Linked DNA regions of Oceanicoccus sp. KOV_DT_Chl. The protein of the gene in region 2 interacts with the protein of the main gene of each other region in a pairwise test. Links are inferred from orthologs where the notes say so. Each region holds a gene or a part of one and is shown on either strand. Other genes may lie near its edges.

What was found.
Region 1: the proteins of araC (region 2) and xerC interact in binary tests that used the Escherichia coli proteins (3 or more experiments, as listed by UniProt). The link is inferred for Oceanicoccus sp. KOV_DT_Chl from one-to-one orthologs.

What each region holds. Positions count from the first base shown.
Region 1 is NZ_FQLF01000002.1:1,617,185-1,633,302, forward strand. The notes cover bases 6,635-9,563. They hold xerC (tyrosine recombinase XerC), read left to right. Parts: upstream 6,635-7,604; coding sequence 7,605-8,522; downstream 8,523-9,563. Other genes in these bases: dapF (diaminopimelate epimerase), read left to right, coding at 6,635-6,839; UNITIG_RS11365 (DUF484 family protein), read left to right, coding at 6,887-7,582; UNITIG_RS11375 (HAD family hydrolase), read left to right, coding at 8,601-9,326; UNITIG_RS11380 (hypothetical protein), read right to left, coding at 9,319-9,563. Outside these bases: UNITIG_RS11335 (DNA-binding protein), read left to right, coding at 1-145; UNITIG_RS11345 (DUF3187 family protein), read right to left, coding at 3,301-4,302; lysA (diaminopimelate decarboxylase), read left to right, coding at 4,647-5,894; more of dapF, read left to right, coding at 6,009-6,634; more of UNITIG_RS11380, read right to left, coding at 9,564-9,591; UNITIG_RS11385 (DUF523 domain-containing protein), read left to right, coding at 9,820-10,551; glnK (P-II family nitrogen regulator), read right to left, coding at 10,596-10,934; UNITIG_RS11395 (ammonium transporter), read right to left, coding at 11,195-12,439; glnK (P-II family nitrogen regulator), read right to left, coding at 12,483-12,821; UNITIG_RS11405 (TorF family putative porin), read right to left, coding at 13,019-13,666; UNITIG_RS23095 (hypothetical protein), read right to left, coding at 14,102-14,260; UNITIG_RS23100 (hypothetical protein), read right to left, coding at 14,353-15,057; urea ABC transporter ATP-binding subunit UrtE, read right to left, coding at 15,208-15,903; urea ABC transporter ATP-binding protein UrtD, read right to left, coding at 15,905-16,118. UniProt on the Escherichia coli protein: Site-specific tyrosine recombinase, which acts by catalyzing the cutting and rejoining of the recombining DNA molecules.
Region 2 is NZ_FQLF01000005.1:462,242-478,246, reverse strand. The notes cover bases 9,090-11,905. They hold araC (arabinose operon transcriptional regulator AraC), read right to left. Parts: upstream 11,145-11,905; coding sequence 10,035-11,144; downstream 9,090-10,034. Other genes in these bases: UNITIG_RS19540 (sulfatase), read left to right, coding at 11,376-11,905; UNITIG_RS19550 (sugar MFS transporter), read left to right, coding at 9,090-10,007. Also shown: kynU (kynureninase), read left to right, coding at 1-347; UNITIG_RS19590 (sodium-dependent transporter), read left to right, coding at 390-1,763; UNITIG_RS19585 (TonB-dependent receptor), read left to right, coding at 2,061-3,695; UNITIG_RS25220 (TonB-dependent receptor domain-containing protein), read left to right, coding at 3,677-4,372; UNITIG_RS19575 (LacI family DNA-binding transcriptional regulator), read left to right, coding at 5,162-5,605; UNITIG_RS19560 (Gfo/Idh/MocA family protein), read left to right, coding at 6,396-7,553; more of UNITIG_RS19550, read left to right, coding at 8,721-9,089; more of UNITIG_RS19540, read left to right, coding at 11,906-12,908; UNITIG_RS19535 (gluconate 2-dehydrogenase subunit 3 family protein), read left to right, coding at 13,082-13,672; UNITIG_RS24645 (FAD-binding protein), read left to right, coding at 13,721-14,335; UNITIG_RS24640 (GMC family oxidoreductase N-terminal domain-containing protein), read left to right, coding at 14,388-14,675; UNITIG_RS24635 (hypothetical protein), read left to right, coding at 14,702-15,058; UNITIG_RS24630 (hypothetical protein), read left to right, coding at 15,018-15,266; UNITIG_RS24625 (GMC family oxidoreductase), read left to right, coding at 15,194-15,397; UNITIG_RS19525 (hypothetical protein), read left to right, coding at 15,515-15,700; UNITIG_RS19520 (ThuA domain-containing protein), read left to right, coding at 15,697-16,005. UniProt on the Escherichia coli protein: Transcription factor that regulates the expression of several genes involved in the transport and metabolism of L-arabinose. Functions both as a positive and a negative regulator.

The DNA.
Region 1 (16,118 bases), on a different replicon or contig from region 2:
CAGTGAAATCGGTGTCGCAGTACCCAGCCTGCGACGAATGCTCAGCGCCAAAGGCAATCCCACCGCCAAAAACCTGCTGCATATTATCCGCATTTGCCGGCAGCGCGAGGGGCTGGATGACAAAGCCTTGTTCCGTGCCGCCTAAAAAGCAGCCAAAATGGTCACACTACTCAATTCCTGACGCTTTTGGCCGCTAAAGAGACTATAGCCACCTATACTGAAATCCATGTCATCACTACAAACCAGCCACTCATCGATTGATCAGGGGGTTGACCGCAAGACGCTGAAAAATATCAAAAAGCGTTTTTTTGAGGTCAACAGCGCCCGGCTGGCCCGCACTAAATCGGCACTGGGTGGTCGCCAGCAAATTTTTCTAGAATTGCTGCCGATGCTATTCCACGCCAACCACCCGATGTTGCCCGGCTATGTCTCCCATCAAACACCCTGCGGTGTCACTGGCTTCAACCCCAACCAGCAGGATGTACAAAAAGCCCAGCGCTTAGCCCGCAGCTTTACCTATCGCCGTCAGCCCACGATGCGACGCCAGATCCACGGCATCTTCCTGATGGGTTCCTGCGGTACGGTGGCGCAGTCAGAAAAATCGGATCTGGATATCTGGATCTGCCACCCGCCACTGGGCGGTGAAGAGCAAATGCTGCTGCGACACAAATGCGATGAGATTACCCGCTGGGCTATGAGCATTGATCTGGAAGCGCATTTCTTTTTAATGGAAGACGAAAAATTCCGGCAAGGTGAACGTGAAGAACTCTCCACCGAAGACTGTGGCAGCAGCCAACACTTCTTGCTGCTGGACGAGTTTTATCGCACCAGCGTATGGATCGCTGGCAAGGTGCCCATTTGGTGGTTAATCCCACCGGAGGAAGAGCAGCACTACGATTACTACGCCGACACCCTGCGCAAAAAACGCTTCGTACGCAATGATGACACGCTGGACTTTGGCGGCGTCGGCCTGATCCCCGCCGGTGAATTTGTTGGCGCGGGTGTATGGCAACTCTACAAAGCCATCGACTCCCCTATAAGTCGGTACTGAAAATTTTGCTGACCGAAGTCTACGCCGCCGAATACCCCCATGTAGAACCACTCAGCACCCAGTTTAAGCGCGCCATTTATAACGACCAACTCGATATCGATGAGCTCGACCCTTATGTGGTGGTCTACCGCAAGCTGGAACAATATTTATTAAACCGCAATGAATTAAAACGACTGGAACTGGTGCGCCGCTGTTTTTATTTCAAAATTGGCAAAGCCCTGTCACGTCCCAGTCGCGACCCCCGTAAATCCTGGCAACGTCAGCTGATGGAAAAACTGGTGCAACAATGGCAGTGGCCAAGAGAACAAATTTACAATCTGGATGCGCGTAAGCAATGGAAAGTTAGCCGGGTTATTGAAGAACAAAAACAATTGGTTCGCGAGCTGACTAATAGTTATCGCTTTGTCCTGGAGCTAGCAAGACGTACCCGCTCTTCCGCTATGATCAACTCACAGGAAATGACCGTACTGGGGCGAAAACTCTATGCCGCCTTCGAGCGCAAGGCGGGAAAAATCGAATGGGTCAATCCAGGCATCGCCAACAATTTAATTGAAGAGCAATTAACCTTTTACCAAACCCAAACCAGTCATGATTCTGCGATCAGTTGGGCAGTCAGTGCCGAACCTTTAGCGCAGCGCGATATCAGTAGAGACCAGCCCATAAAACGTGCTGATGAAATCATTACACTAATGGCCTGGTGCCACTTTAATAAACTGTTAGATCACACGACCCAACTTAATATCGTCGAAGGTGATCACGGTATTAGCGAATACGAATTACATAGTATGTTTCGTAGCCTGAGGCAACATCTATCTGTGGCCAAATCGCAAAATGACACAGATGATGAAAAGCACGATCGCTTTAGTCAGGCCATGCGCCCCTTGCAAATTCAGTTGTTTATTAATGTCGGGGTAGATCCTTTAGCCCAAATGCGTACCCAAGGTATGGAACGGTTAAGTGCACACACCGACAGCCTTGGTTACAGCGGACTCAAGGAAAACCTGGTACTGAACTTGGAACAAGTGATGGTCAATAGCTGGGGCGAATTAAGTAGCCGCCGCTACGATGGCGACTTTGCGTTAATTCGTTGCATCAATGATTATTTACAATTATTGCCACCGGGCAGCCGCCACGGCTTGCCTAAACTCGACGTCCAATGTTTTTGCCCCACCCGAGCCAGCGCCATAAAATTACGGGTGGAAGAATTATTTCGCGACATTGCCGCTTGCTACTACAGCGGTACTCGTCCCGCCAACACCCGCTACGTCCTTGAAATTCAGCGCGAGTATTATGTATTGCAATTTACTGGCAAAACGCCACGCTTTGAACGCGCGGGCAACTACTCGGCGCTACTTACCTATTTAGGTCAATCGCAACAGGAATTCAGCCCCATCGTACTGGACCGCTACTGCCTGAAGCATTCCGCATTATCAGCCATCGTCCAACAGTCTTTAGCTAATCAAATTCAAGTCTATTATCAACCACAAGAAGACTCTGCCGACGTTTATGTACTGGACGAAAAAGGGTCTTTATTTTATTTCAATACCCCATTCCGCGATGAATACACCCTGCTTTCGCCGCTAGATCAATTTATTCAATCCACTTTATTTAGACGCAGTAGCGAACACAGCCACTTTTTAGCCAATCACAATAGTTTTGAATTAGATAACTTTGACTTAAGCCACTACGAAATCGAGTTTTACCAAATTAATCAAAGCATCAACAATGTTCAACTGAGCCGTCGCAATGTACTTAATCACATTGAAGGCACTAATTTTTTCAATGTGCAGGCCATTGCCGATCAAGACCTAAACGGCCGTATCCTGTTTAATATTTATTGTGACCAACAGGAATTTACCGAACTGGAATTTGGTAAAGCGCTATACAACACCGCCGCTAAATTTATTTTGAGCCGACGCAACTCTCAGGAACGCTACCCCTGCTATATTACTGATTTGGATTTAAGTCGCTATCGCGGTGAGAATAATACGCCATCGCAAACTATTGATTATTTGAAGCATAAACAAAAGCTGGAGCAGGCGTTAAATCACGCGTTGCAGGCGCTTTAGCTTAAAATTATCACTGTTTTTCAATCGCGATGCTGTCTGAAATCAATCCGAAAAACCCGATTAATCCGAAGTCATCCGGGGTGTTTCAGATTTATCCCGGACAGCAATGCTATCAAGTCGAGGATGACTCCGGCTTATTTATGGCGTTTGGAATTTATTCCTAACTCACAATAACAACCACTACCACTCCACCGCCTTAACCCCAATATGAAAAACCACATCCGGCGCCGTATCAACCGCAATATCCTCACTCACTGCCAAATCCAACAACCAATGCTCCGACAAACGAATAGCGCCGCCGATAATCAATTGCGCAGAATCATCACCCAACTCAGTCAGCCCACTATCGTAAAACGCCGAATGCACGTCTAACTGTAATTTTAAACTCACCGCAGAACTGTATAACCAACTCAGTGTTGAGGAGCCAAATACTACCCAGTCTTCTCGTAGTTCAGATAACACTTCACCGTCATCCATAAACATTACGCCGGCGCTGCCATGAAACGCAAAAGCCGATTGGCCTAACTGCTGATCGCTAAAATTAAGTGCCAGGGAAATATCGGTAGACTCCGAACCTAACAGCGAATCGGCATCGCCGGTGGGGATTTTTACCGCCGCTCGTAACGCCCAATATTGATCGTCGTTGTTAGATAATTGGTAGGCCGCGCTCAGGCTAACATCCCCTACACCCGCCTCCGGCTCATTCAACAGCACGCTATCGCCAGCGGCATTTTGGTAGCTAAACTGTAATTGATCCTGCGGAAAGGCGGGGCGGTCACCATCGGGGAAACCCCAGAAGTCATGCCAGTCATCGATAAAGCTGTCTAGCCCACCACTTTTATGGCTGAGGTAAGGGACATCTATACCCAGCTCCCACTTTTCATTCAAACCGTAGCGGCCTTGCAGATTGACGCGATGGGTCTCGCCGTCGATAAACACCTGCTCGCTGGCGCTATCATTCTCGGCAAAGTTATTGGAGACATCAATTTGTAAGCCGCCACTCCACTGCCCACTACCTTGCAGCTCAGCACCCTGCGCTGCGGGTAAACCATAAATCTGCACAAATGGGCTGCGGCTGGTAATCACATAAGGATCATTCAGGCGATCAGCCGCCGCTGCACTGATCACAACCGCTGGCACTAACAGCACGCTGGCTAACAGCTTATTGATTTTATTTTTCATCGTATCCCTTGTTTGTTAACGACTGGTCGAGGCAGCCGAGTATAGCAAAATAACATTGGGGTTCAGCCCAAGTGTCGCTATAATCGCCGCTTATCCAACGAGAATTTCTGATGCGCCCTAGTTTAATCGCCATAAGTTGCCTATTTCTTTTGACCGCCTGCGGCCAAAAAGGGCCGCTTTTTTTGCCACAATCAGCCACCCCTACCCAGCAGGAAGTGGAGCCGCGCAACACACCGGCTACAACCGAAGCTGAGCGCAAAGATAAAGCTGAGACTGACGACATCGACGAGTAAGCTCCAAATTCTTGCAACACACGACAACACCACAGAACAGGTTTAACCCCGATGGAAGCCTTTGAATATCGCAACGGCGAACTGCACGCCGAAAATGTCCCGCTCGCGGCTATTGCCAGCGAATACGGCACTCCTACGTATGTGTATTCACGGGCACATTTGGAACAACAATTTTTGTCCTATCAACAAGCCCTCGTTGGTCGCAAGCATTTAATCTGTTATGCAGTGAAGGCTAATTCCAATATTGCGGTATTGAATGTACTAGCACGACTAGGCGCCGGCTTTGATATTGTTTCCATCGGCGAGCTGGAGCGCGTCTTAGCGGCTGGGGGCGACCCTTCCAAAGTAGTCTTTTCCGGCGTGGCTAAAACGGCACTGGAAATGCGCCGGGCATTGGAGGTCGGTATCCATTGTTTTAATCTGGAATCTGCTGCTGAACTGGAGCAATTGCAAAGCGTGGCGGCGGCGATGGATATCGTTGCGCCGATTTCGCTGCGGGTGAATCCCGATGTCGATGCACAAACTCACCCTTATATCTCAACCGGCCTGAAAGATAACAAGTTTGGTATCGCCATTGAGCAAGCCCCGCAGGTGTATCAACGCGCCACTGAACTCAGTCATATTGAAGTGATCGGGGTAGATTGCCATATCGGTTCGCAGCTAACCGAGGTCGCGCCCTTTCTCGACGCCATGGACAGAGTGTTAGCCCTGATCGATCAACTCGCAGCCAGTGGCATCAGCATTCGCCACCTGGATTTAGGCGGTGGCCTGGGGGTGCGCTACAACGATGAGCAACCACCTGCGCCTTCAGCCTACGTAGCAAAAGTGTTAGAGCGACTGGGCGACCGTGATGTCACCCTGGCCTTTGAACCTGGCCGCTCTATTTGCGCCAATGCGGGAGTGTTATTAACCAAAGTCGAATACCTTAAGCCAAACGCTCACAAAAACTTCGCCATTATCGATGCCGCCATGAACGATATGATTCGGCCGGCACTTTATCAGGCCTGGCTGAATATCCAGCCAGTGGCACCGCGTTCAGACGGCGAAGCCAAGCTCTGGGATTTGGTGGGCCCTGTCTGTGAAACCGGTGATTTTTTGGGCAAAGACCGTGAACTTATTCTTGAGCAAGGGGATTTATTATCCGTCGCCTCTTCAGGCGCCTATGGATTTACCATGAGTTCCAACTACAATAGCCGAGGACGCGCAGCTGAAATTATGGTGGATGGTGATACTATGCATGTCATTCGCTCGCGGGAAACCATCGCCGACCTGATGCGGGGTGAAGCGCTGCTGCCATAAGACTGTCGTCCAGTCTTAACGAAACCAGCCTTCTCTCCAGCGACTGCACCTGAACAGCTGCAGTCAAACAGCATCACCCTAACCGCGCTAACGGCGAAGCGCAGGAGAGATTTTATGTTGTTACGCTTCACTAAAATGCACGGCCTAGGCAACGATTTTATCGTGCTGGACCTGATCACCCAGCGTTTCAACTTGCAAGCCAGCCATATCAAGCAACTGGCCGACCGCCATTTCGGCATCGGTTGCGATCAGTTATTGGTGGTCGAATTACCCACGCAACCCGATGTCGATTTTCGCTACCGTATTTTCAACGGTGACGGCAATGAAGTAGAGCAATGCGGTAACGGCGCTCGCTGTTTCGCCAAATTTGTGCGCGACAAAAAACTCACCGGCAAAAACAAAATTCGGGTAGAAACCAATACCGGCATTATCGAGCTATCAATGACCGATGACCGGCAAGTGCGGGTCAATATGGGCAAGCCGGAACTATCACCGGCACTCATTCCCTTTGATGCTCCTGCTCGCGATAATAGTTATGCGCTCGAAGTAGACGGCCAGCACTACGACATCGGCGCTGTCTCAATGGGTAATCCGCACGCCGTAATGGTCGTGGATAATGTGCAAACCGCCGCTGTCGCCACCCTCGGTCCGGCCATTGAGTCGCACCCACGATTTCCACAGCGAGTGAATGCCGGTTTTATGCAGGTACTCAACCGCAAGGAAATTAATTTGCGGGTTTATGAGCGCGGTGCCGGTGAAACGCTGGCCTGCGGCAGCGGCGCCTGTGCCGCCGTGGTATCAGGGCAATTAAACGGTTTATTAGACCAGCGCGTAATCGTTAACTTACCTGGCGGTGCATTAACGATAGAGTGGCGCGGCGAAGGCCATCCCGTTATGATGACCGGGCCCGCTAGCACTGTGTTTGAAGGGCAGATTATAATTTAGGTGAGTGATTAACCCATGTCACCGCAGTAAAAGATTGAGAGGTACAAGTGGAACCGGCTAAAAAAAACAATAACGATAAAGACATCAGCGCCGAAGATGTGGCGAAATACCTGAAAGCCAATTCCGGTTTCTTCCTCAAGCGCGATGACTTGTTACTGGAATTAAAATTGGCCCACCCCAGCGGTCGAGCTGTTTCACTATTGGAACGTCAAGTCTCATTATTGCGCGAACGTAATATGGACATGCGCAACCGCTTAGGCGGCCTGTTAGAACATGCCGGCGACAATGATTTGCTGTTTGATAGAACCCGGCAGCTGGTACTATCGCTACTCGAAGTACAGGGCCTGGATTCGCTGGTTAATACCTTTACCCGTAGCATGCTAAAAGATTTTAAAATGGATTTTGCTACGCTTACTTTATTTGGAAAACCTGAAAACTATCGCACTGTTGCTTCCCGGGTGGTGCCACTGGATGACGCCTACGCCAAAATTCCCAACCTACTCAAAAATGACAACCCTACTTGTGGCGCATTACGCCCGGAAGATGCCGAATTTTTATTTTTAGAGCAGGCCCATCATGTCGGGTCTGCGGCCGTGCTACCGCTTAGCTTTGGTACACCCTTGGGGGTTATCGCTATTGGCAGTAGAGGCGCCAATCATTTTCATCAAAATATGGACACCTTATTTTTGGGTTATATTGCTGAAGTGCTAAACCGTTTGCTCTCTCGCCACCTGAATTACTAAATCAGCACACCGGGATCGTTCGATGACTACGAAGGAAACCCAGACCAACGATGAATGGCAACACCAGCTGCAACGGTTCCTTAATTATATAGCAACCGAGCGTCAGCTCTCTGGCCACACCCTCAGCAGTTACCAACGCGACCTGGAAAAATTTATTCGTTATTGTCGCCAGCAATCTATTCTTCAACTCGAACACGTTCATAGTGCTGATGTCAGGCAGTGGGTCGCGCAGCTTCATCGCGGCGGTTTAACCGGCCCCAGTTTACAGCGGGCCTTATCCGCACTGCGCAGCTTTTATAAATTTTATAACCGCAGCGGTGGCAAACATAATCCCGCACTGGGCATTCAAGCACCCAAGTCAGCAAAGAAATTACCCAAAGTATTAGATACCGATAATATGCAGCAATTATTATCAATTGAGGGCAATGACTGGCTCAGTGTCCGCGACCGCGCCATCTTGGAATTATTTTACTCTTCCGGTTTGCGCCTATCCGAATTAGTGAATCTCGATTTGAACGATGTTGATATCCGTGATGCGTTGATAACCGTTACGGGCAAAGGCAATAAAACTCGCACTCTGCCGGTTGGCAGCTTTGCCCTTAAGGCGCTGCAGCAATGGTTAAAAATTCGTGCCAATGTCAATCCAAAAGACGAGGCCCTATTTATTTCAAAAAAGGGAGAGCGTCTAGGTCAACGCGCTATTCAGCAGCGTTTGAAAAAATACAGCGTGCAGCAAGGTATGGGACAAAATGTCCACCCGCATATGTTGCGCCATTCCTTTGCCAGCCATGTGCTGGAATCCAGTAGTGACCTGCGCGCAGTGCAGGAAATGCTAGGCCACGCCAATATCTCCACCACCCAAGTCTATACCCATTTGGACTTTCAGCATTTGGCCAAAGTCTATGACCAGGCCCATCCAAGAGCGAACAAAAAAAAATAATACTTATTTAAACCGGAAGCTGAGCACAAGATTTTTATTTCTTACAATTGATAGCGACAATTACTATATACTGCCGCCATGAATAAAAACCCGATCAAAGTCATCACCTTCGATTTAGACGATACGCTCTGGGAAGTGCAGCCCGTTTTAATGCGCGCTGAAAACCTGGTCTATCAATGGCTACAGCAACATGCGCCTAAAGTATCAGAAAAGTTTACTATCAAGAGTTTTATGCAATGGCGCTGGGACATCTATAAACAAAACGCTGAGCTCACTCACCAGATGACTCAACTGCGACTGGTAGCCGTCGCAGCTGCTATGCGCGAGGTGGGGTATGATGCCGAACAGTCCCAGCATCTTTCCGAGCAAGCTTTTGCAGTATTTATTAAAGCTCGCCACGATATTACTTTTTTTGATCAAGCCATCCCGTTACTTGAACAACTGCATCAACACTATACCTTAGGCGCGTTAAGTAACGGCAATGCGGATATTTTTCAATTAGAAGCAGCGCCTTACTTTGATTTTTCATTTTCTGCTGAACAGTTAAATGCCAGCAAACCTGACCCCGCTCAATTTAATGCGGCAGCGCAACAAGCGAAAGTGGAAATGCATGAGATTATTCATATTGGTGATAATCTTGAACACGATATTGAGGGCGCACAGCAAGCAGGCTGCCACAGTATTTGGTTTAACCCCAAAAATTTAACTGCACCCAATCACATCCAACCCAGCCAGCAAGTGACTTCACTGGCCGAGATACCCGCTGCCATTCAGGCCATTGCACACGCTGCAGCGATCAAATAGGGCGCTGACCATAATGGCTGATCGGCTTTTTAGGTGGATCAGCCATTACATTGCGATCCACTTGATCAATCTTGCCACCACGGGATAAAAAAGCTTCTATGTCTGCTGACATTTTTTCATGCAAGCGTTTACGCGAGGCCAGGGTCCGGGTGTCTGCTCCCTCTTCACGACTACCAATAAAATCCAGATCAATCTCTGATTCGTGTTTATCAGCTGGAGGCCGAACTGAACCTTGCTTTGTTTTTTTGGAATACTGAGTGGCCATAGATCACCTCTTATATTTACATATAGAACGCTGGCGTTCATCACCGTAAAACCCACTCAACATTATTGCCAAGCGGTTGCTGCAACAACGCTGAGAGGAAGATTATTTATAGCCTATGGCCAAATAAGGGCAATCGAAAATTGGGTGTTTATTTAGTCTTTTTCGATCTAAAATAAATTGAGCTATTCGCGATTCTGACTATTACTTGAGTGTTTACTTTAACTATTGATGACTAAGCCTTGGTTAGCCTTTAATTTTTATTCTGCTGCTACTTTGTCGCATAAACCGCTCATTGCCATCAGTGCCTGTTTGCATGGTGAGGCCGTTCGTTATGACGGTACCGCAAAAAAATTATTGCTGCTCTCTGAACTGGCCGAGACCGTAGATTTATACCCTGTATGTCCTGAAGTTGGCGCGGGCATGGCCATTCCTCGTCCACCGATTCAGCTGCAAAAACAGACCAACGTTATTGCCGCCATTGGTCGAGATGACAGCACTCTGGATATGACCACGGCATTACAGCAGTATGCACCCCGAAGCATTGCCGCGGTAGAACACCGACTCAGCGGTTATATTTTTAAGTCGCGTTCCCCTAGCTGCGGGGTCGAATCTACGCCGCTATTTGATCCACAGGGGCAAACGATTGGCCTTACTAGTGGTATTCAAGCCAAGTACATCCAAACCACTTTGCCCTGGCTACCACTACGAGAAGAACAGCAACTGGCCACACCAGAGCAATGCCAACAATTCATCATGCACTGCCTTATCATGCAGGATCTAATCAATGGCTATAACCACGCTGGCGCTGAAAAGTTAAACCAGCACTACAGCCCATTACAAAGCCGATTTAATGTCAGCCAGCGAAAGCAACTTGATGCTGAACGGAATCAACCGGATAGCTATTGGCAGCTATTTAGCGAGGCGTTGGCAGGGTTGGAATTAGAGACAATCACTAACTAAAAGAAAGCGCTGCCTGAATAGGCAGCGCCAAATTGAACTAGCGGTTACACCGCATCTTCGTTAGTTTCACCAGTACGAATACGGATAACCTGCTCAAGTGCTGACACAAAAATCTTACCATCACCAATCTTGCCAGTATTAGCCGCGCCACTGATGGCTTCGATTACTTCATCCACTTTTTCATCGTTGATAGCAATTTCCAGCTTTACTTTAGGTAGAAAATCGACCACGTATTCGGCACCACGGTACAACTCAGTATGGCCTTTCTGGCGACCAAAACCTTTCACCTCAGTGGCTGTAATACCCGTTACACCGACTTCTGATAACGCCTGGCGTACATCGTCCATCTTGAAAGGCTTAATAATCGCTGTTACTAATTTCATTCTCGGTTCTCCCCCTGCTTTGTAGCAGCTATCTGACAAAAGTATCTCTTTGCCAAGCTGATAAGCTTTTGATTATGTCGTGGCGCTAAATTAGCTAGCTCCTGAACGAAAAGCAAGGATTTAGCTAAAAAAGACCTCATAGTACTCCATCCCTACGGCTCCTTTTTTCCCGCTCTATTTAACACACCAGCCCCGGAGGCTTATCAGCGCGCACAAAAAAGGGCGCCAATCAGGCGCCCTTTATTCTCAAGCTATCGAGATTATTTAGCAGTAATGAACTCAGGATAGGCTTCCATACCACACTCGGAAAGATCCACACCTTCGTACTCTTCTTCTTCACTAACCCGGATACCGATAACCGCTTTGATGATAGCCCAGACAATAAGGCTGGTTACGAATACCCAAACAAAGATAGTCGCAGCACCAATCAGCTGGCCAGAGAAGCTAGAGCCATCATTAGTCAGAGGTACCAATATCAGACCTAACAAACCCACCACACCGTGTACAGAGATTGCACCAACTGGGTCATCAATTTTCAGCTTGTCTAAAGTCAGGATTGAGAACACAACTAATACACCACCTAAGCCACCGAACAACGTCGCTTGCAAAGCAGTAGGCGTTGAAGGCTCAGCGGTAATGGCTACCAGACCAGCTAACGCACCGTTTAAAGCCATGGTCAAATCAGCCTTGCCGAACAGGATGCGCGCTACGATCAAGGCAGCAACCAAGCCACCGGCAGCAGCGGCATTAGTGTTCATGAAAACGACTGCAACACTGTTTGCACTCTCAACTGTAGCAGTCGCCAAGACTGAACCACCGTTGAATCCGAACCAACCCATCCACAGGATGAAAGTACCTAAAGTCGCTAAAGGTAAGTTTGCACCGGGGATTGCTTGTGCTTGGCCATCGGCACCGAATTTGCCTTTACGTGCACCTAGCAGTAATACACCAGCCAACGCTGCTGCAGCACCTGCCATGTGAACAATACCGGAACCAGCAAAATCAGAGAAACCTAAGTCGCCCAAGGTGTACATACCGAAAACAGCAGCACCGCCCCAAGTCCAGGCACCTTCCATTGGGTAAATAACACCCGTCATCACTACCGCAAAAGCCAGGAAAGCCCATAACTTCATACGCTCAGCAACTGCACCGGAAACAATCGACATCGCAGTAGCAACAAACACTACCTGGAAGAAGAAGTCCGCAGAAGGTGCATAGGTCGCAGGCTCTTCAGCACCAGCAACACCATCAGCGACGATGCCATCAAGGAACATAACAAAATCACCACCACCGTACATGATCGAATAGCCGCAAACCATATACATAATGCTGGCAATCGCATACAAGGCGATATTTTTGGTTAAAATTTCTGTGGTATTTTTAGAGCGAACCAAACCCGCTTCTAACATGGCGAAACCCGCCGCCATCCACATTACTAACGCACCACAAATTAAGAAATAAAATGTGTCTAAGGCGTATTGCAGTTGAAAAATTTCATTTTCCATTTCTAAGCCCTCCACAAGCCTAAGGAATTAATATTAAAAAGACTTAGATAGCCTCTTCACCGGTTTCGCCAGTACGAATACGAATCACTTGATCCAGTGATGAGACGAAAATTTTACCGTCGCCAATCTTGCCAGTGTTTGCTGCACTGGAAATAGCTTCGATAACTTGATCAGCCGCAGAATCTGCAACGGCTACTTCAATTTTTACTTTAGGTAAAAAATCGACAACATACTCAGCACCACGGTATAGCTCTGTGTGGCCTTTTTGACGTCCAAAACCCTTTACCTCTGTTACGGTAATGCCTTGCACACCGATTTCAGAGAGTGCTTCACGCACATCGTCCAACTTGAACGGTTTAACTACAGCTGTAACCAGTTTCATTGGTTTTCTCCTGATTAATATCTAACAGTGCAGCTAAGTGGCACCGAATTTAAAGTTAAAAAAACCAGCCGTGCCGAAACACGGCTGGCCAGATTAGTGCTTAATGAATGTTGCAAGCAACAGGGGGGAGACAAAAAGCACTAAATGGTTATCGGAATATTGAAAAAAATTTCAGCATTCCGAAATTACAATCCTGCTTATTGAATAGGCAGACTGTAAGACACAACGAAGTTCAGATCGTCATCAACATTGCCTGCATCGTCTTCATCAACTACCTGACTGAACGTGAAAGACACATTGTCGTTATAGGCATAACCGATATCGAAGTGAGTGTAATCGTCGTCAGAATCTTCATTGTCAGTTTGACCAACAGTGAATGAGAAAGCACCGAATTCAGCACCAACAGTCAAGTAGGTATAACCTGAACCACCAGCAATATTGTCATAGTAAGTTACGCTTACTGGGCCAAAGCCTACAGATAAGATAGCTTCAGACAAATCACCGAAATTATCGTCTCTTACGCCACCATCAGGGTAAACATAGTTCCATACGCTCAGATCAACACTTACTTCGCCAAACTCTGCGCCGTAACCAACAAACAAGTCATACTCGTTGCCAGCAGTGTCATCGCCTGAAGAACCCCAGATACCACCGTACAAACCACCCATGCTAGCAACCAGGTCACCAGAAACTGCAGGTGAACCATCACCTAAATCCTGACCACGCCACAAATAAGAAGAAGCAACCGCTACAGAAGCAGCAACTTCGACTTCAGCCATTACAGCAGGAGCAGCGAAAGTAGAAGCAGCAACCGCAGTTGCTAATAGTGTTTTAATTGTTTTCATTCCTAAGTCTCCAAAAATATTTAATAAAGCTTTCGGTTAATCAGAGCCGGCCTGAATCTTTTAGCAAACCCATCAGCCAGAGCTGCATAACAAATAGCATATGGCGTACCAACTTTTATAAATTTATAAAAATCAGTAACTTAAGAAATATAGGAGATAAAAACATAAAATCCACCCCAATTTAGCGCACTGATGCGCTCGCCTTAGGTGCGGACCACCATTTTTCGCACCAATACAGGACACAACGGCTGGAAATAGACAAAATTGGGGTTATTATGCGAGAAAATGGCGCTGTTTTCGTCAATAGCTAACTTAATTTTAATTTTTAGGACGGTAAACGGCTTTTTTTTATTCCAACAAGAAAAGCCCTGCTCATTAATAAAGCAGGGCTTAAGAGGCAAATAAGAATACGGGCTTAGGAGCTTAAAGCTTGTCTTAAGGGGCTGACTCTAAACTATCCAGACGCTGTAATAAGGAACGCAACTCCTGCTTTATCATATCTATCTCCTGCTCACGACTGCCTGCAGTCGCAGCTGGCGAGGCGGTCTTTACTGGGGCGCTCACCGTCGGTGCGGCCAGCAACGCTTGCTCCACCAGAATACGCCCTGCTTGCCCATCATCACCTTTGGCACCCGCACTGGCTTTGGCACCGGTATCGCCACCGCCGCTCCAGGCTCTATTCCCGGTCAGTGTTTTTTCTTGATATAGCGACCTTCACTACCAGCACCCGGGCTACCGGCTCCACCACCAGCACCTGCGATACCCGGCTCAGCCTGAGCCTGCACCAGATTAATCACCCGCGATACATCCAAACCGCTTTTTGCCGGCCAATAAATTACCGTGATATCACCGGCATTACCGCCATGGCCACCAGCACCACCAGCGCCAGCATCTCCGCCCGCCGCCGCGCCTTTACAGCCTTGTTCTTGTGAATTGGCAGCACTGCCATTGCCACCATCGCCGCCGCTACCGCCGGCACCACCACTACTATTGATTTGCAGATCACCCAACGCCGCAAGCCCAAGCTGCAAGCGAATAGACACACCTTTGCCCCCCTTGCTACCCGCACTACCGGCCTCACCAGCATTGCCACTTGAACAATCACTAACAGCAGCGCCGTTGTTACCGTTTTTACCTGCAGCGCCAAGCTTACCGCTACCATCGATATATACCTGACTTCCAATGTTCGCTTGCTCAGCTCTTACCTGCCACTGGCTAACGCCATCAGCAAAGATGATTTTGGCACCATCGCCAATAGATAATTGGCGAAGTGACAAACGCTGTTGCTCGATACCGATGGTATAGGTTTCACCCGCAGGAATAGTTAGGGAGTCAGCGGCCCAGACAGGTACCGAAATTATTGTGGCAAACAGCAACGCAGTGAATTTCATTCTGAGGATACTCAAATTATTTAATATAGTTGCAGCGCAGCTTACCGACTCAACCTGCCAAGTCAACTGGCGAAGACAGCTTGTCCACTAGATGGGTAGAGCGAGTTTTTGGCCTGCACCAGCAGGCGAGAAAGTATTTGCCCGGTAATATTAAACCGTCATATGGCCACGAACCTCGTCTTCAACCATATCTTCACTGCGCCCCGCTAAAATAATTTCGCCTCTATCCATTACTGCGTAAGCGTCACCCAGGTCCCTGGCGAATTCAAAATATTGTTCAACTAACAAAATCGCCATATCACCCTGCTGTTTCAAAATAGTAATGACATTATGAATATCTTTAATAATCGACGGCTGAATACCTTCGGTAGGTTCATCCAAAATCAATAACCGTGGTTTCATCACCAGCGCGCGAGCAATGGATAACTGTTGCTGCTGGCCACCGGATAAATCACCACCACGACGCCGGGTCATTTTGCGTAACACCGGAAATAAATCAAAAATATCTTCATCGATTTTTCTTTGTTTACGCGGCAGGGCAGCAAAGCCGGTTTGTAGATTTTCCATCACCGTAAGCTGAGAAAAAATTTGTCTACCCTGTGGTACATAGGCGATACCTCGCTGCGCACGAGCCGCTGCGCTCAACTTACTGATATCCGCACCTTCCCACTCTACTCGTCCTGCGGAAGATTTATGACGACCGGTAATGGCCTGCATCAGGCTGGATTTACCCACGCCATTACGACCCAATACGCAGGTAATCTCACCTTTCGCGGCAGCCAGACTAACATTTTGTAAGGCCTGACTTGCCCCGTAATGCAAATCGATATTTTCTGCTTTTAACATACTAGCGCCCCAAATAAACTTCTATTACACGCGGATCAGCGGAAACCACATCCAAACTTCCCTGCGCCAATACACTGCCTTCATGCAACACGGTGACTGGGCAATCCAGTGCACGAACAAAATCCATATCATGTTCAACTACAATTACCGAATGCTTTTTACTAATGTCTTTTAACAGCTGTGCTGTTTCCATTGTTTCGGTATCAGTCATACCA
Region 2 (16,005 bases):
ATATTGAGCAGGTGCGTCGAAAGTCGAAACAACTCACGCAGTTATTTATTGATTTGATGGCGCAGCGTTGCAGTGAATATGGTTTTAGTTTGGTCAGCCCGGTTGATGGCGATTTGCGCGGCTCTCAGGTTTCCTTTAATCACGATGATGGTTACCCGGTCATGCAGGCACTGATTAGTCGTGATGTGGTTGGTGATTTTCGTGCGCCAAAAAATGTTCGCTTTGGTTTTACGCCTCTATATATTAGTTATAGCGATGTGTGGGATGCGGTTGATAGGTTGGTCAATATTATGGAAACACAGTTGTGGAAACAGCCTGAATTTAATCAACGCGGCGCAGTCACCTGATTTATTTTTCAGTTCATCGTTATTTTATTTTAGGGTAAGCATATGCCAGCGAATAGTCAGCAAAAGTGGTCGTCTAATTGGGGGTTTATGCTGGCAGCTATGGGTTCGGCTGTCGGCCTCGCTAACATTTGGCGCTTTCCCTATGCCGCCGGTGAGGGTGGTGGCGGCGCTTTTGTGCTGGTGTATCTTGCTGCTGTCGCGACGGTCGCATTACCACTATTAATTGCGGAGCTTTTGGTAGGGCGACGTGGACAAGCGAGTCCTCCCAATGCTATTGCCGCCGTTGCCAAAGAGGCGGGTGCCAGTCGTCGATGGATTGGTATGGGTTATGGTGGCAGTATCGCCGCGTTTTTAATTCTTGCTTTTTATTGTGTGGTGGGTGGTTGGACGCTGATTTATATCCAGAAAATGCTCAGTGGTAGCTTGAGCGGTTTATCCGGTGAGCAATTAGGTCAGGCCTTTGATCAAGTCAACGCTGATCCCATAGTTATGTTGTTAGCCTACACTGCCTTTCTTGGGGTGACGGTTTTTATTTCTTCAAAAGGGATACAGGGTGGCGTTGAGCGCACCGTAAAAGTGTTGATGCCTGGGTTGTTTGTGATGTTGCTGGGCATGGTGGTTTACTCAGCGATTAATGGGGCTTTTATTCAAGCGCTAACATTTTTGTTTACCCCGGACTTTTCCAAGATTACACCCTCCATTGTGCTTGATGCCTTTGGTCAAGCCTTTTTCTCCGTCAGTGTAGGCTATACCAATTTGATGGCCTATGGTGCCTACCTCAATCGTGATGTCAATATTCCTCGCTCCTGCATGGTGATTGTCGGCGCTGATACCTTGGTCGCGTTGTTGGCGGGCATGGCGATATTTCCAATTATCTTTGCCCATGGCTTAGAGCCAGGCGGTGGGCCGGGCTTGGTATTTATGACCTTGCCGATTGCTTTTGGTGAAATCAATGGTGGTGCGTTAATTGGAGGCGCATTCTTTTTACTGCTAAGTTTTGCTGCCTTAACATCGGCATTAAGTATGTTGGAAGCCCCCGTTGCCTGGCTGGGCGATTTATTTAATTGGTCTCGTAAGCGCTCTGTATTGATAGTCGGTACGACGGTTTGGCTGTTGGGCCTGCTGTGTGTGTTTTCCTTTAGTTTACTTTCAGATGTTTATCCGCTGGGTATGTTTGATTATTTTGCCGGTAAAACATTTTTTGACCTCTATGATTTCATTACGACTCGAATTGCAGCGCCGGTGATCGGAACCTGTATAGCTTTGTTTGTTGGGTGGGCAATTAGTCGCAGTGTAACGGCTGAGGAGTTGTCCGCCAGTGGTGAGAGTATAGTGTTTAAGTTGTGGCTATATTCCGTTCGGTTTTTGGTCCCGGTTGTTCTTTCGTTGCTCTGTTATAGTTTATTGTCTGCATAGTTTCTTCATATTGTTTAAGCGTATCCTATTATGGGAATAGTTGATGATCGATAGTCATTAGTCTATCGATCATAAGTGTTGCCTGTAGTTAACAGGTATAGCTTTTTTATTATGATATCCCTCCAAAATATTATTTTACTGTGTTTTCTCTATAGCATAGTTTGTAGCGGCGTTTTGATGTCGCGACTGACTTAGTGAATATGTTAGTGCAAATAAATTAAAGATAAAAATACAGTAAATCCGCAAATTTCTAGTTCAGTAAATTTGCATTTTAAAAATGATAATGGGGATAGATTGATGATTAAAACGGCTTTTCATTTAAAGCGTCTACCTGCGGTCATCGCAGTGATTTTATCGGGTTATGGTTTTCCAGTAGTAACATATGCTGCTGACGCTCCAGCCCTCGAAGAAGTATTGGTTACCTCACGCCACAAATCGGAAAACCTTCAGTCGGTGCCTATTGCCGTCAGTGCCTTTGGTAGTGAGTCCTTAAGGAATGCCAGAATTGAAAGTGTAGGTGATTTGGCTGGGCGTGTACCAGGCTTTCAAATTAATACTGAAAGCGCCAGTGAGCCAAATCTTTTTATTCGTGGCATCGGTAGTGATATGGAAAGTGCCGGTTCTGATTCGGCTGTTGGTATTTATGTTGATGGTGTGTTTATGTCACGTGGTGCTGCTGCTGCAACAGAAATATTTGATCTGGAGCGGCTGGAAGTTTTACGCGGCCCACAGGGAACCTTGTACGGAAAAAATGTAGTGGGTGGCGCTATAAGCTATATCACCAGCAAACCTTCCCAGGAGCAGGATGCGATGGTTGAGTTAGGTGTTGGTAATTACGAAGCGTTAGAGACCAAAGGTTTTGTAAACGGCGGATTGACTGATAAGTTGGCCGCCCGTGTTAGTTACTCTTCAAAATCACGCGATGGTTTTGCACATAACTATTACACCGGTAATGATGTCGATGATCAAAAACAGTTTTCTTTACGCGGCCAATTAGCCTATCAGGTCAGTGATCAGCTGGATTGGAACCTAAGCGTTGATCAATACAAGCAAGACAGCACGGCGCCCTGGCGTTCATTGGCACAAGCCGATACCAGTATTTCAGATGGTGATCGCAGTGATGCGGATTGGGTGGCAACAGATCCTCGGAAAGGCACTAACATTCTGGACGGTCAACAAGATGTAAATCTGAAAGGTGTTGCATTCACTTTAAACTGGCATGCTGATAACTTTCATTTAACGTCAATTACTGCTTATCGTGATAATGATTACACCACAGTTGATAATGCGGCTGGTACCTATGTTAGCCCGTTAGTAAACTTTCAGTTGGATGATCACCCGGATAACTGGGATTACGATCCTTCAGCTTCGGGTGAAAACCCACATGATTATCCCTCATTAATGTGGAATCAGGTAAAGGAAGAAAGCTCCAATCAGTTCTCACAGGAATTCCGTTTTACCGGCCTGGCTTTTGATGATCAGTTAGATTGGTTAGCCGGTGTTTATTATGCTGAAGAAGAAGTAGAGCGCGTAGAAAATGTTGATTTCTATTTTGATATTCACTCTTACTATGCGTTTGGTACTTTCGGTGAAGAAGGTAATTCTACCGCCGTTGACACTACTTCCTACGCCGCTTTTGGTCAGGGTACCTGGCGCTTTAACGAGCAATGGAGTTTGACTCTGGGTATTCGCCACAGTGTGGATGATAAAGATTTTGGTGCCACGCGTAATGCGCCGGAAGATGGAATTTTCTACGATGTAGAAACCAGTAAAGATTGGGATGCAACTACTGGTAATGCCACACTCAGTTTTCAGGCGACAGAAGATTTATATTTCTACGCCACGGTATCTGAAGGTTATAAAGCCGGAGGTTGGAATGGTGAAGATGCCAAGCCGATTGATGATGGCTCTGGCTGGGGGCGCCAATTATAGTAGAGGCCGGTGATGTAGCAACAATTTCATATGATCCTGAATACGCTACTAACTACGAAATGGGTGCCAAAACACAGTGGCTTGATCGCCGCTTGCAGTTAAACCTTTCGGTGTTTAGTACTGACTATGATGATCTGCAAACAGACCAGCTGGTTGATAATGATTTAGGTGCGCCTGCCATTATTACCACTAATGCTGATGAAGCAACGTCGCAAGGGGTTGAACTTGAAGTGATCGCATTAGTTGCTGAAGGTCTGACTATTTCGGGTACTTACGGCTATTTGGATACTGAAATTACGGGTGATTTATTTGTCGAGGACGGTATTAACCTGAAGGGTAATAGCTTGCGACGTTCGGCAGATAATACCGCTAGTTTGGCTATTCAATATGAATGGTCGCTGAGTTCTGGCGCCACCGTCAATGCACGCGCGGATTATCGTTATCAGGATTCATATTTCTTCGAAAATGAAAATGAAGCAATCACAGAAATCGATAGCCAGTATTCTGTCGATGCAGCATTGAGATATGTGACGGTCAGTGACAAATGGGAAATTAAGCTGTGGGGTAAAAACCTGACTGATGAATTGAATGTCAGTGCGGTAACAGAGTGGCGTAATTTGTATGAAACCTATACCGCACCTCGCACCTACGGTGCTAGCGTAACCTGGCGTTATTAGGCGATTAATAGCAAGCGTTTCAAACCCATGAGTTTCATCATGGTCTCCCTTAGCCGGCTGTGAAAACAGTCGGTTTTTTTATGTTTTTTTATTGCTCTTGTTTATATAGTCAAATATTCCAAAAATTATAATACAATAGATTCCGGTGAAAAAAATTACAGTATCGATTATACAATTCAAGTGGCGTTGTAAAGGTGCTTGCTTGCAGAATCTTTTAAGGTGTTAAAAGAGGTGTTCGGTTTTGGCTGCCCTGTACTTGGCTGGGCACATAATAACGTTAAAATTAATTTCTATAAAAGACATTTATAAGAAAAATCTGTATCCAGAGTATCTTTAGTTTGGGGGGTTAAGCAAGCAAGTGAGCGATTCTGGATGCCTCCAAGTGATTAAATATTTTGTCTGAATGGGAGGTCTGAGTTCAATGAGCCAGAAAAGATCGTATACAAGATGTCTGTTACAGAGTAGATTTGGTTTTGGCCAGAGTGAAAGTTTCTCTATGAATTATCCACAATATTCAGCATGAATAGTCAGTCAGTTAGATGTAATTAAATAGAAGACAGTTAAAGTCAGGGAGTATCCGGTTGTGACCAAACGATACTATGTGACTCGGCAGCACTAGCCGTATGTAGTGCCATATATGATGTCAAATGTTTAGGTGCTGAAAGCCGAATTACTGCCCGTGATTGTCTTATTGATGACTCTTATTACATTGATAATTTAAATAAACTTCCATCTGATAGTGTACAGTAAGCGGTATAAAAAATTATCAATCAATAAGCGTTAGCTTTTATGGTATCAATTAAAGATGTAGCTAAACTCGCAGGTGTCTCTACTGCCACGGTATCCAGAACCTTGGCTGAACCTGATAAGGTGTCAGAGACTACCCGAGAAAAAGTGATGAAGGCGGTAACGACCAGCGGTTATGTCGCTAACTCTTTAGCGCGTAACTTCCGTCGTCGTAGAACCAATTCAATTGTGGTATTGGTTCCGGATATTACCAATACTTTTTTTGCCGGGGTCATTCAGGGTATTGAATGGGTCGCCCAAAAACGTAATTACCAAGTACTTTTAGGGGACACACAATCTAACCCGGAAGGTGAGAAGGCCTATGCGGCAATGGTCGCGCAGCGACAGGCTGATGGCGTTATTTCTTTGGTGGCAATATCCCTTTCAGCTATAAAAAAGGTCGTACCACCGTTGATCCAGCCTGGCCCCCTTTGCTATGGCCTGTGAGTACGAGGGTATCATTCCTGTGCCCACTGTCTGTATTGATAATACTGCTGCGGCTATTGATGCGGTCACACACTTAACGGCGATGGGTCATACTAAGGTGGCTTATATTAATGGACCTTCGGCGTCTCCCATTTGTAAGGATAGGCTAAACGGCTATCGCCAGGTGATGCGAAAAGTCGGGGTAACAGATACTCGGCGCTGGGTGGTTGAGGGTGATTTTAGTTTGGCTTCGGGTAGGGATGCGATGATGAAGTTGTTGTCCAGGGGTGAAATGCCCACCGCCGTTTTTGCGGCTAATGATGAGATGGCGATAGGGGCAATGGCGGCCATAAAGGCCGCGGGCTTAACGATACCGGGGATATTTCTGTCGTTGGTTTTGACGATATTAGTTTTTCCGAGTTCACTGACCCGCCGTTAACGACCATTAGGCAGCCTACTCAAGAGATTGGCAAGCAGGTGATGAATCTGATGCTGAGGATGTTGGGTGATGAGCGTATACCTAAGGGGCGGATAGAGTTGCCACATCAGTTAATCGAGCGTGCCTCTACCCAGTCCTTATAAGAAAAGGCTGTTGAGTTGCAGCATTACTCTTCCTAAACACCCTGAAACACGCCACAGCGGCTGTGTTTGCTTGGGCTAATCCCTATTGTGAAAACTTCCGGCGTTTTAGCTAGATAATTAACGAGCTGTTAATTATTCCTCGAGGCCTTGCAAGCAATAATGTAAACGTTTACATTATTGCTTGTGTATTAAATATTCAATCTTTATAGCTGAAAATCGAGGCGCTTTAATGCGAAGAAAGCTGAGAATGGGAATGGTTGGTGGCGGGGAGGGTGCCTTCATCGGTGCCGTTCATCGGATGGCGGCCAATCTTGATGGTCAGATAGACCTAGTTTGTGGGGCCTTTAGTCACGACCCCGACTGCAGTTTGAGGTCAGGGCAGGCCTTGTACCTTCCTGCGGAACGTTGTTATCAAAGTTACCAGCAAATGATGCAGCAGGAAGCGGCTTTGCCGGAGGATGTTCGCATGGACTTCGTAGTCATTGTGACACCCAATCATTTGCATTTTCCGGTTGCGGTAGAGGCGATCAAATACGGCTTTCATGTATTGTCAGATAAACCGGCAACATTGAATGTGGAAGAGGTATTGGAACTGCGTTCGCTGATTGTTGATTCTGGTTTGCTCTACGGTATCACCCAGACTTATACCGGTTACCCAATGGTCAAGGAAGCGCGCGCGCGCGTGCAGTCCGGTGAGTTAGGAAATATTCGCAAGGTGGTCGTCGAATACACACAAGGTTGGTTGGCAGCACAGCAAGCTGAAGCTGACAATAAACAAGCGGCTTGGCGGCTTGACCCCAAGCAAGCAGGTATCAGCAGTTGCATGGCAGATATCGGGGTGCACGCATTTAATCTGGTTGAGTATATCAGCGGCCTGACAGCAGCGGCACTGTGTGCTGATATAGGCAATGTGGTAGCTGGGAGATCGATGGATGACGATGGCGCAGTTTTTTTGAAGTTTGACCAAGGTGCTCGGGGGACCTTGCTGGCGAGTCAGGTCGCGATCGGTGAAGAGAATACGCTATCTATTCGGCTTTACGGCGATAAAGCCAGTTTGAGCTGGTCGCATCAGGACCCGAACACTTTAGTCATAAAATATAACGATAAACCCAGCCTCGTGCTGCGAACCGGCGGCGCTGTTGGATCAATGGCAAACGCGAATACACGCCTCCCGGCGGGGCACCCTGAAGGTTACATTGAAGCATTTGCTAATTTATATCGAAATTTTGCCAGCCAGATACAGTCACGTTTGCTAGGGGAGACACTTTCGGCGCAGGCTTTGGATGTCCCGGGTATTGATGAAGCAGTACGTGGCATGGTTTTTATCGAACAAGTTGTCACTGCGGGTAATAGCGAGACCAAATGGCATGTTATTCCACAGCACTAAATCAGGAGGTCGATCATGAGTAAAATGCAAGGCCCTGGGATTTTTTTGGCCCAGTTCGCTGGTGAGGATGCGCCTTTTAATACACTGGAAGCGATTGCCGGGTGGGCAGCTGGTTTGGGTTATAAAGGGCTACAGATCCCCACCTGGGAGAGCTCGCTATTTAACTTGCCATTGGCTGCGGAAAGCCAAACTTATTGCGACGAAATAACCGGAATGTTGGCGGAACACGGCTTAGCCATTAGTGAATTGTCGACACATTTGCAGGGGCAATTGATCGCGGTTAACCCTGCCTATGATGAGCTATTTGATGGCTTTGCCGCAGCAGAAGTCAGGGGCAATCCCGCAGCCCGTATGGCGTGGGCTACTCAACAATTATTGTATGCAGCCAAGGCCAGTGAGCGTTTAGGCTTAACCGCGCATGCGACTTTTTCCGGTGCTTTGCTATGGCACACTGCTTACCCTTGGCCACAACGTCCAGCAGGCTTGGTCGCCGACGGTTTTGAAGAATTAGGTCGGCGCTGGTTGCCGGTTTTGAATGCCTTTGATGAGGCCGGTGTAGATGTCTGCTACGAAATTCACCCGGTGAAGATCTTCATGATGGCGCTTCTTTTGAACGTTTTCTTGCGGTAACCAATAATCATGCGCGTGCAAATATTCTCTATGATCCCAGTCATTTGTTGTTACAGCATATGGATTATCTCGCTTTTATCGATATTTATTACGAGCGCATTAAAGCCTTTCATGTAAAAGATGCCGAATTCAGAGCGAATGGTCGCAGCGGAGTCTATGGCGGCTATCAGGACTGGATTGATCGCCCGGGGCGGTTTCGTTCTTTGGGTGATGGCCAGGTAGATTTCTCAGGCATTTTCAGCCGATTAGCCCAATACAATTATCAGGGCTGGGCCGTGCTTGAGTGGGAATGTTGTTTAAAACATTCACAAGATGGTGCCGCCGAAGGAGCTCCGTTTATCAATCAGCATATTATTCGCACTACCGATAAAGCGTTTGATGATTTTGCCAGCGTTGATGCTGATCCGTTACTCAATAAACGGATTTTAGGTCTATGACTATTGTTTCAGAGGTAGTGGGGCATGCCAGCGTTTTACAGTTTAGCAAATCTGTTAGCCATAAGCCGTCTGCAAAAAAACAATCATGTCGGAGGTGTTCATGACACAAGCACAGTCCCCACTGGATAAAAAACGTTTATTTTTGATCGGCAATTTATCTATTTTTATGATTGGTTTGGGTTTTGCGGTTAGAGCAACTATAGCCCCTGATTTACAAACTAATATTTATGATCAGATTGATTTGGCGCGGTCTGCTTCTATGGTTGGCGAGGCGTTGGGAATTACCTTTACTGGCTTTGCTTTAACCTTGTTATTTGGCAGCGCGCTGGTTGATGTGATCGGCATGAAAAAAATGTTGTTACTGTCAGCACTGGGTTATGTGTTGGGTGCGGTATTGATTTTGGTGGCAGCTGCGTTGCCCGTGGGTTCGTTGGTGAGCAATTTAATTTTAGTGGGCTTGTTATTAACCGGGCTGGGATGGGGGGCGGTAGAGGCTGCCAGTAACCCGATGATAGCTTCATTATACCCTGATGAAAAAACCCACCGATTAAATATTCTGCATGCCTGGTGGCCGGCGGGGATTGTCGTTGGAGGGTTGTTGGGAGTACTTTTTTCGTCGATGAATTTTGCCTGGGAGCTTAATCTTTTTGTATTGATTGTGCCGGCGGCAGTAATGGCCTGGTTAGTGAGTCACACTGAATTTCCTGAAACAGAAAGAGTGGTCACTGGTGTCAGTTATCAGGATATGTTCAAAGAGTTATTACGCCAACCATTATTTTGGTTGTTCTGGATTTGTATGTGGGGTACAGCTGCGGCTGAGCTAGCGCCGGGGCAGTGGGTAAATTTAGCGTTGTCACGCATCGTCGGTATGCAGGGTATATTGTTGTTGGTTTACGTTAGCGCCTTGATGTTTGTGATGCGCCACTTTGCAGGCACTGTGGCTCGGCGTTTTTCGTCGGTAGGGTTGTTGTGGTTAAGCGCATTGTTAGCAGCGATCGGTTTGTATTTTTTGAGTATCGCTGAAACAGCTATTGCCGCTTTTGTGGCGGCTACAGTATGGGGTATTGGTGTCTGTTATATGTGGCCGACTATGTTGGCCGTGGTGTCGGAGCGATTCCCTAAGGGGGGTGCTTTGATGTTGGGCTTAATGGGTTTTGCTGGCGGTATGGCGATTCAATTTTTACTGCCGGTAATGGGCGGGATTTTTGATTCGGCTAAAGTTGAGGCGGCCGGAAGTGTTGAGGCCCTAAGTGTGTTGTCAGCTGAGGAGCTGGATCAGGTATTGCGGTTTGCATCTGTTGAATCTTTTCAATCGGTGGCCATTATTCCGTTGATGTTATTACCGATATTTGGTGCTATTTGGCTGCGAGATCGAGCATCTAAATAATGTGACGATGGGGCTAAGACACTAGCGTTAGGATTTAAAAGACTGCCGAAAATCTCGAGGACTACAGCCCATATTTTTTTTAAAACTTTTGGCAAATTGGGTAGGGTCATCGTAGCCAATTTGTTTGGCAATCTGGCTAATACTGTTATTGGTCTGCAGCAGTAGTTTTCGAGCCTGTTGTAGACGAGCATTATTACCCCAGGATTTGAGGCTGACGCCCATGTGCTGTTTGAATAAGTGAGCGAGGCGTGAGGGTGATAAATTACATGTGGCGGCGACGTCTTCCACGTAAAAGGGCTCTGCCAGATGCATAGTGATGTAATCGCAGGCTTTTTGAATGCGTTGATCAACAGGCTTACCAGTAGTAGTGGATTGTTCTTCCTTGGCGCGGATTAATATTTCTTCGAGGCAGTTATATTGCAAATCCGTTTGGTAGCGACCATGGTGATCTTTTAAATTAATTAGCTGGCGGAATAGCTGCTCTATGACTGACTGTTGGTTACTGCTGGATTTTGATAGATGGAGGATGCCCTTGTCTAATACGTTCCAGTCCAGCCACTCGCTCCAATGCGCGCGAGGCTGGAATAGTACCCAGAGGTGCTCCCAATGATCGGCGGTTGGATGGCGGCCATAATAGTAGCTTGCCTCTGGGTGAAACAACATTAAATCACCGGGCGTTACTTCGACTTCCATCTCTTCATTGAGAACCAGTGCTTTGCCCTGGGTAGTGAGGTGTAATGTCCAGCATGGCATAGCTCCGGAAAATTGGTTTTCCCTGTCGCTAGCACCACCTCGTGCGGTGTGAGTTATGTTGGCGATGATGCTGTGGTCAAAAATAAGCGAGTGATCAAAGCTGTCGAATATTATCTGTAGAAATTGTTGTGACTCATGGTCGTCAATAATGGGGTTAGGTTCAAAGCGGTGCTGCCACTGGCTGCTAATTTTTTTTTGTAATGCATTGAAATCTTTGCTCTGGCGAAATTTCTCACCAAATTGAATAAGCTCATCGGCGCTGAGTGGAGAGCCTAGAAAGCTATGTAAGGCGTCCAGCCCTTCGCTGGTTATATGTTCGGCGTCGAGATTGCCGGTATACCAGTGGTAACAAAGATGGGCTGCTATTTGTAATTGGGAGGGCATAGTTGTGTTATCCAGTTTTATGATTCCTGTTTCATTTTTATGAAATTCGGAGCTTACGTCATTAACTGATTTTAATGGATGATGAGCTGAAATGAGCAATACCTGAGTGGTCATTAATACTAAAGAAAGATAGCAGAAAATGACAGCTACTCAGCAGTTCAAAGCATTCCTTCACACGAGTTGACGGGATATTCTTGATTCAGTATGTGTACATTTAGTCGCGAGAGAACAATGATTCGACAGTCGAGAACGAGCTATTTTCTACCCCGTATAGTACGGGTAAGTATTGGTTGTTTGCTTGCCGTATTGCCGGTGATGGCAAGCGCGGTGGTGGGTGACGAGGAGCAGCTTGTAGCGAAAGCGCCCAATATCATTGTGATTTTAGCGGATGATCTGGGTTACGGAGACATTAGTAGTTTTGGTGCCAAAACCATTGCCACTCCACGTATTGATCAGCTGGCTGAAGATGGCCTGAGGATGACGCAGTTCTATGCGGCCGCTCCGGTGTGCACGCCGTCAAGGGCCGGTCTGATGACAGGCCGTTATGCAGCGCGGATGGGTATGAGTCATGTCTTTATGGCGGACGCGCCAGATGGCATGCCATTGTCCGAGATTACCATTGCCGAACAACTCAAGCAGGCAGGTTATTACACCGGCATGGTGGGAAAATGGCACCTGGGTCATCAAGATCGTTACATGCCCTGGAATCAGGGGTTTGATGAATTTTATGGGGTGCCGTTCAGCAATGACATGGCAAATTTCTTTTTTTATGAAAACCAGAAAATTATTTATGAACCGATTGATCAGCGTTACTTAACACGTCGATATACAGAAAAAGCGGTGGATTACATTGAGCGGCACGCTGATGTTCCGTTCTTTTTATATCTTGCGCACAGCATGCCCCATGTGCCTTTGTATGTATCCCCTGAGTTTGAAGGCAAATCCGCAGGCGGATTATATGGCGATGTAGTGCAGGAGCTGGATTGGAGTACCGGTGAAGTCGTCGATAAACTACGTCAGCTGGGGCTGTTGGAAAACACCTTGATAGTGTTTTCATCTGACAATGGCCCGTGGTTAGCGATGGGTGATCACGGTGGCTCTTCAGGTTCATTGCGCGATGGTAAGGGGTCTACCTTTGAGGGCGGCCAGCGAGTGCCCACAGTGATTCATTGGCCAGCGCAAATTAACGGTGGTCGAGTGGAGAGCTCCATCACCAGTTTGATGGATTTAATGCCCACTTTTTCTGCGCTGGCCAATGTGCCGTTACCTGCGGATAGAACCATCGACGGTGAAGATATTACGGCCATCCTTACAGGCGATGGGGTAGCAACTGAGCGCCAGTTTTTTTATAACTCCGCCGCCGCGCCAGAAATTGTTGCTTACCGGGAAGGGAACTGGAAGTTGAAACTGGCTCGGTCCGGTTATCCAAAAATACTGGAGCCAATTATCAAGTTTGATCGCTACAGCCATGAATTAATGTTGTTTAACCTTGAGACAGACCCTTCGGAAAAAAATAATATTGCCGCTGAGTATCCTGAGCGCGTTACTCGTATGCAGCAAGCCATTGCAGATTTAGAAAAAAATATTGCCGCTGCAGAACCTCGCGAATTGTACATGCGTGCGACGAGCTCGGATAAAAAAGGTTATGGCCCATTATTTATCAAGGGGGGATTATTGGTGCTGGCAGTAGTTTTGCTGGCGTTGGCATTGCTGTATGGGCTCTACCGGCTAATAAAAATCGCTATATATAGGGGTGATAAATAATAGCTGCACTTTTGAATGGTTTATTGAAGTGCCATTATTAATGGGTTAGTCAACTGCAACTAAAGCCAGACTATTATTTCATCACATATCACAACATGTTTGCTTTAATCGTGAGTTTAAAATTGACACGGTGTTAGTGGCCGAAAAAACGCACAACAGCCTGAGGAATTATCATGAATCGAAGAGATTTATTAAAAAATGCAGCCATTTTATTAGGTGGTCTGAGTTCCGCGTCGGTCGTTAATGCGATGTTGTCCGGAGTCGATGGCAGGGTGAAGATTGCGACGCCGATATTTTCCTCCGCGCAAAAGTCAATGACCGCAGTTTTGGCTGAGATGATTATTCCTCGCACTGATACGCCTGGTGCTATTGACGCTGGTGTCCCGCACTTTATCGAATTAATGGTTTCCGATTGGTATACCACACGTGAACGAACCATTTATATTGAGGGACTGCAGTCGCTTGATGCTTATTGCCTTGCACAATTTAAACAGAGCTTTCTCAGCTCAACCGAGGATCAACAAATTACCGCGCTTGAAGACGCCGAAAAGCAGAGTGAAGCTTACAAACCTGCCAAACCAGAAAACCTTATGGGTAACGAAGAGGATGAGGATAAGCCTTTTTTCACTAAGCTGAAAGAGCTGACGGTGCTGGGGTATTACAGCTCGGAACTGGGCGCAACCAAAGAGCTTAATTATGATCCGATGCCGATGCGTTATGGTGATATCGAATTGGCAGATGTGGAGCGGCAGTGGTCATCATGATGTCTATGTGCTTATTCGCGTTTAATCAAATAGTAGAGAGATGTCAACATGACCAATACAGCTGATTTTGATGCCATTGTTGTGGGTTCGGGTATTTCCGGTGGCTGGGCCGCTAAAGAACTCACTGAAAAAGGCTTAACAGTATTAATGCTTGAGCGTGGTTCGCCGGTGCGCCATGGTGCGGATTACAAGGGTGAGCATATGCCACCGTGGAAAATCCCCTATGCCGGAAAACCGCTGCGTGAGTTGTACGCTGAGGAGTACCCTATCCAAAGCAAGGTGTATGCTTTTGATGAGACCACTCGCCATTTTTTTAATAATGACAAAAAAAATCCTTACGTTTATGACAAAGAAAAACCCTTTGAGTGGAAGCGTGCCGATGTTTTAGGTGGGCGATCGCTGCTCTGGGGAAGACAGGTTTATCGCTGGAGTGACCTGGATTTTGAGGCCAATAAAAAGGATGGTCACGGTATCGATTGGCCAATTCGGTATAAAGATATAGCGCCCTGGTATTCCTATGTTGAGGAATTCGTTGGCGTTAGTGGCGAAAAGTTAGGCCTGCCACATTTACCCGATGGTGAATTTCAGCCACCAATGGCGATGAATATTGTTGAGCGAAAAATAAAAGAGAGTGTTGAGGCGCATTTTCTGGGCGCAATATGACCATTGGTCGTTGTGCAGTTCAAACCGAGGCGAAGAATAATCGCGGTGCCTGTTGCCCGAGGCTGTTCAGTGGGTGCTTATTTTTAGCAGTCAGAGTTCAACATTACCCGCCGCAGAAAAAACCGGCAATTTAACTATTCGTACTGACAGTGTGGTAGAGAGCTTGGATTACGACCCGGTCACTCAAAAGGTGTCGGGGGTCAGAGTGATTGATGCGAACAATTTATCCAAGACTACTTATCGTTCAAAACTGGTTTTTCTTTGTGCTTCTACTGTGGCCAGTACCCAGATACTGTTGAATTCCCGCTCCCAACATTTTCCTAAACGGACTGGCCAATAGTAGCGGTGCGTTAGGGTCGCTATCTAATGGATCACACGTCCGGGTATGGCGCTTATGGCATCATGCCCGGCTATCTCGATAAATACACTATTGGTAATCGTCCTAACGGTACTTATACACCGCGCTTTAGAAATTTAACCGACAATAATTCAGAGGTGATTTTGTTAGAGGTTATGGCTATCAAGGCGGCGCTATGCGCATGGACTGGAAAAGCATGTCCGCCCCAGATCAAAGGGTTTGGCAAGCGTTTTAAACAAGCGATGCGTGGCCCTGGTCCCTGGGTGGCTTACCTTGCCGGGTTTGGTGAGCACCTCCCCAATGCGGATAGCCGAATGATGCTGGATGAACCAAAAAAGTTTTGGTATTCCACAGGTACGATTTGATAGTGTCTATGGTGAAAACGAAAAAAACATGACTCAGGATATGATGGCGCAAGCGCAAGCTATGCTAAAAGCGGCGGGTGCTATCAATGTTGGCGTTATGGACAGTGATGCGCACCGGGAAGTGCTATTCATGAAATGGGCACGGCGCGAATGGGTAACGATCCAAAAGAGTCTGTACTTAATCGTTGGAATCAGGCCCATGATGTAAATAACCTTTTCGTTACCGACGGCTCCTGTATGACCTCGTCGTCGTGTGTCAATCCATCGATTACTTATATGGCCTTAACCGCTAGGGCGGTTGACTATGCCGTTAAACAGTTAAAGGCAGGAAAAATCTAATATGAAAACTAAAACAATCCTTAATATATTTTTTACCCTGGGTGCGTTATTAACTGTGGTTAGTTCACTGTGGTGGGCCTGGTTTATTATTTTGTGAGCAAACAAACGGGTGAAAACATGTGGTCTTCATTGGACTGTGTTTACTCGATTGGTGCAGATTGTAATTTTTTACGGGCTATGGGTTGGTTGCGAGGAGTTGACCCCTATGAACCTGTTTTGTTTTGGATGGGGGTAACCCTGTTGTTGATGACGCTGCTGTTGAAGCGGTCAATGAGTAAAGAGCTCGAGAGCAAGCAGTCATGAGTAAAACTACAAAAATATCACTGCTAGTGGTTGCTGTAGTGATTTTAAGTCTTGGGTTGTTGGTGGGGAATTTTATTCTCGAACACAAGCGTAACCAGCCACAGATGTTTGCCGACCCGGTGTTTGATTTCGTGCCGCCGGTATTGGATCTTGCGCAACGTGATTTTTCTGTACTAGTATTTTCAAAGACCAATGGTTTTCGTCACCATGAGGCGATTCCTGCAGCTAAGCAACTGCTGGCAGCGATCGCTGAGCAGCAGCAGTGGGCTATTGCTTTTACCGAAAATGGTGCCGTATTTAATGCT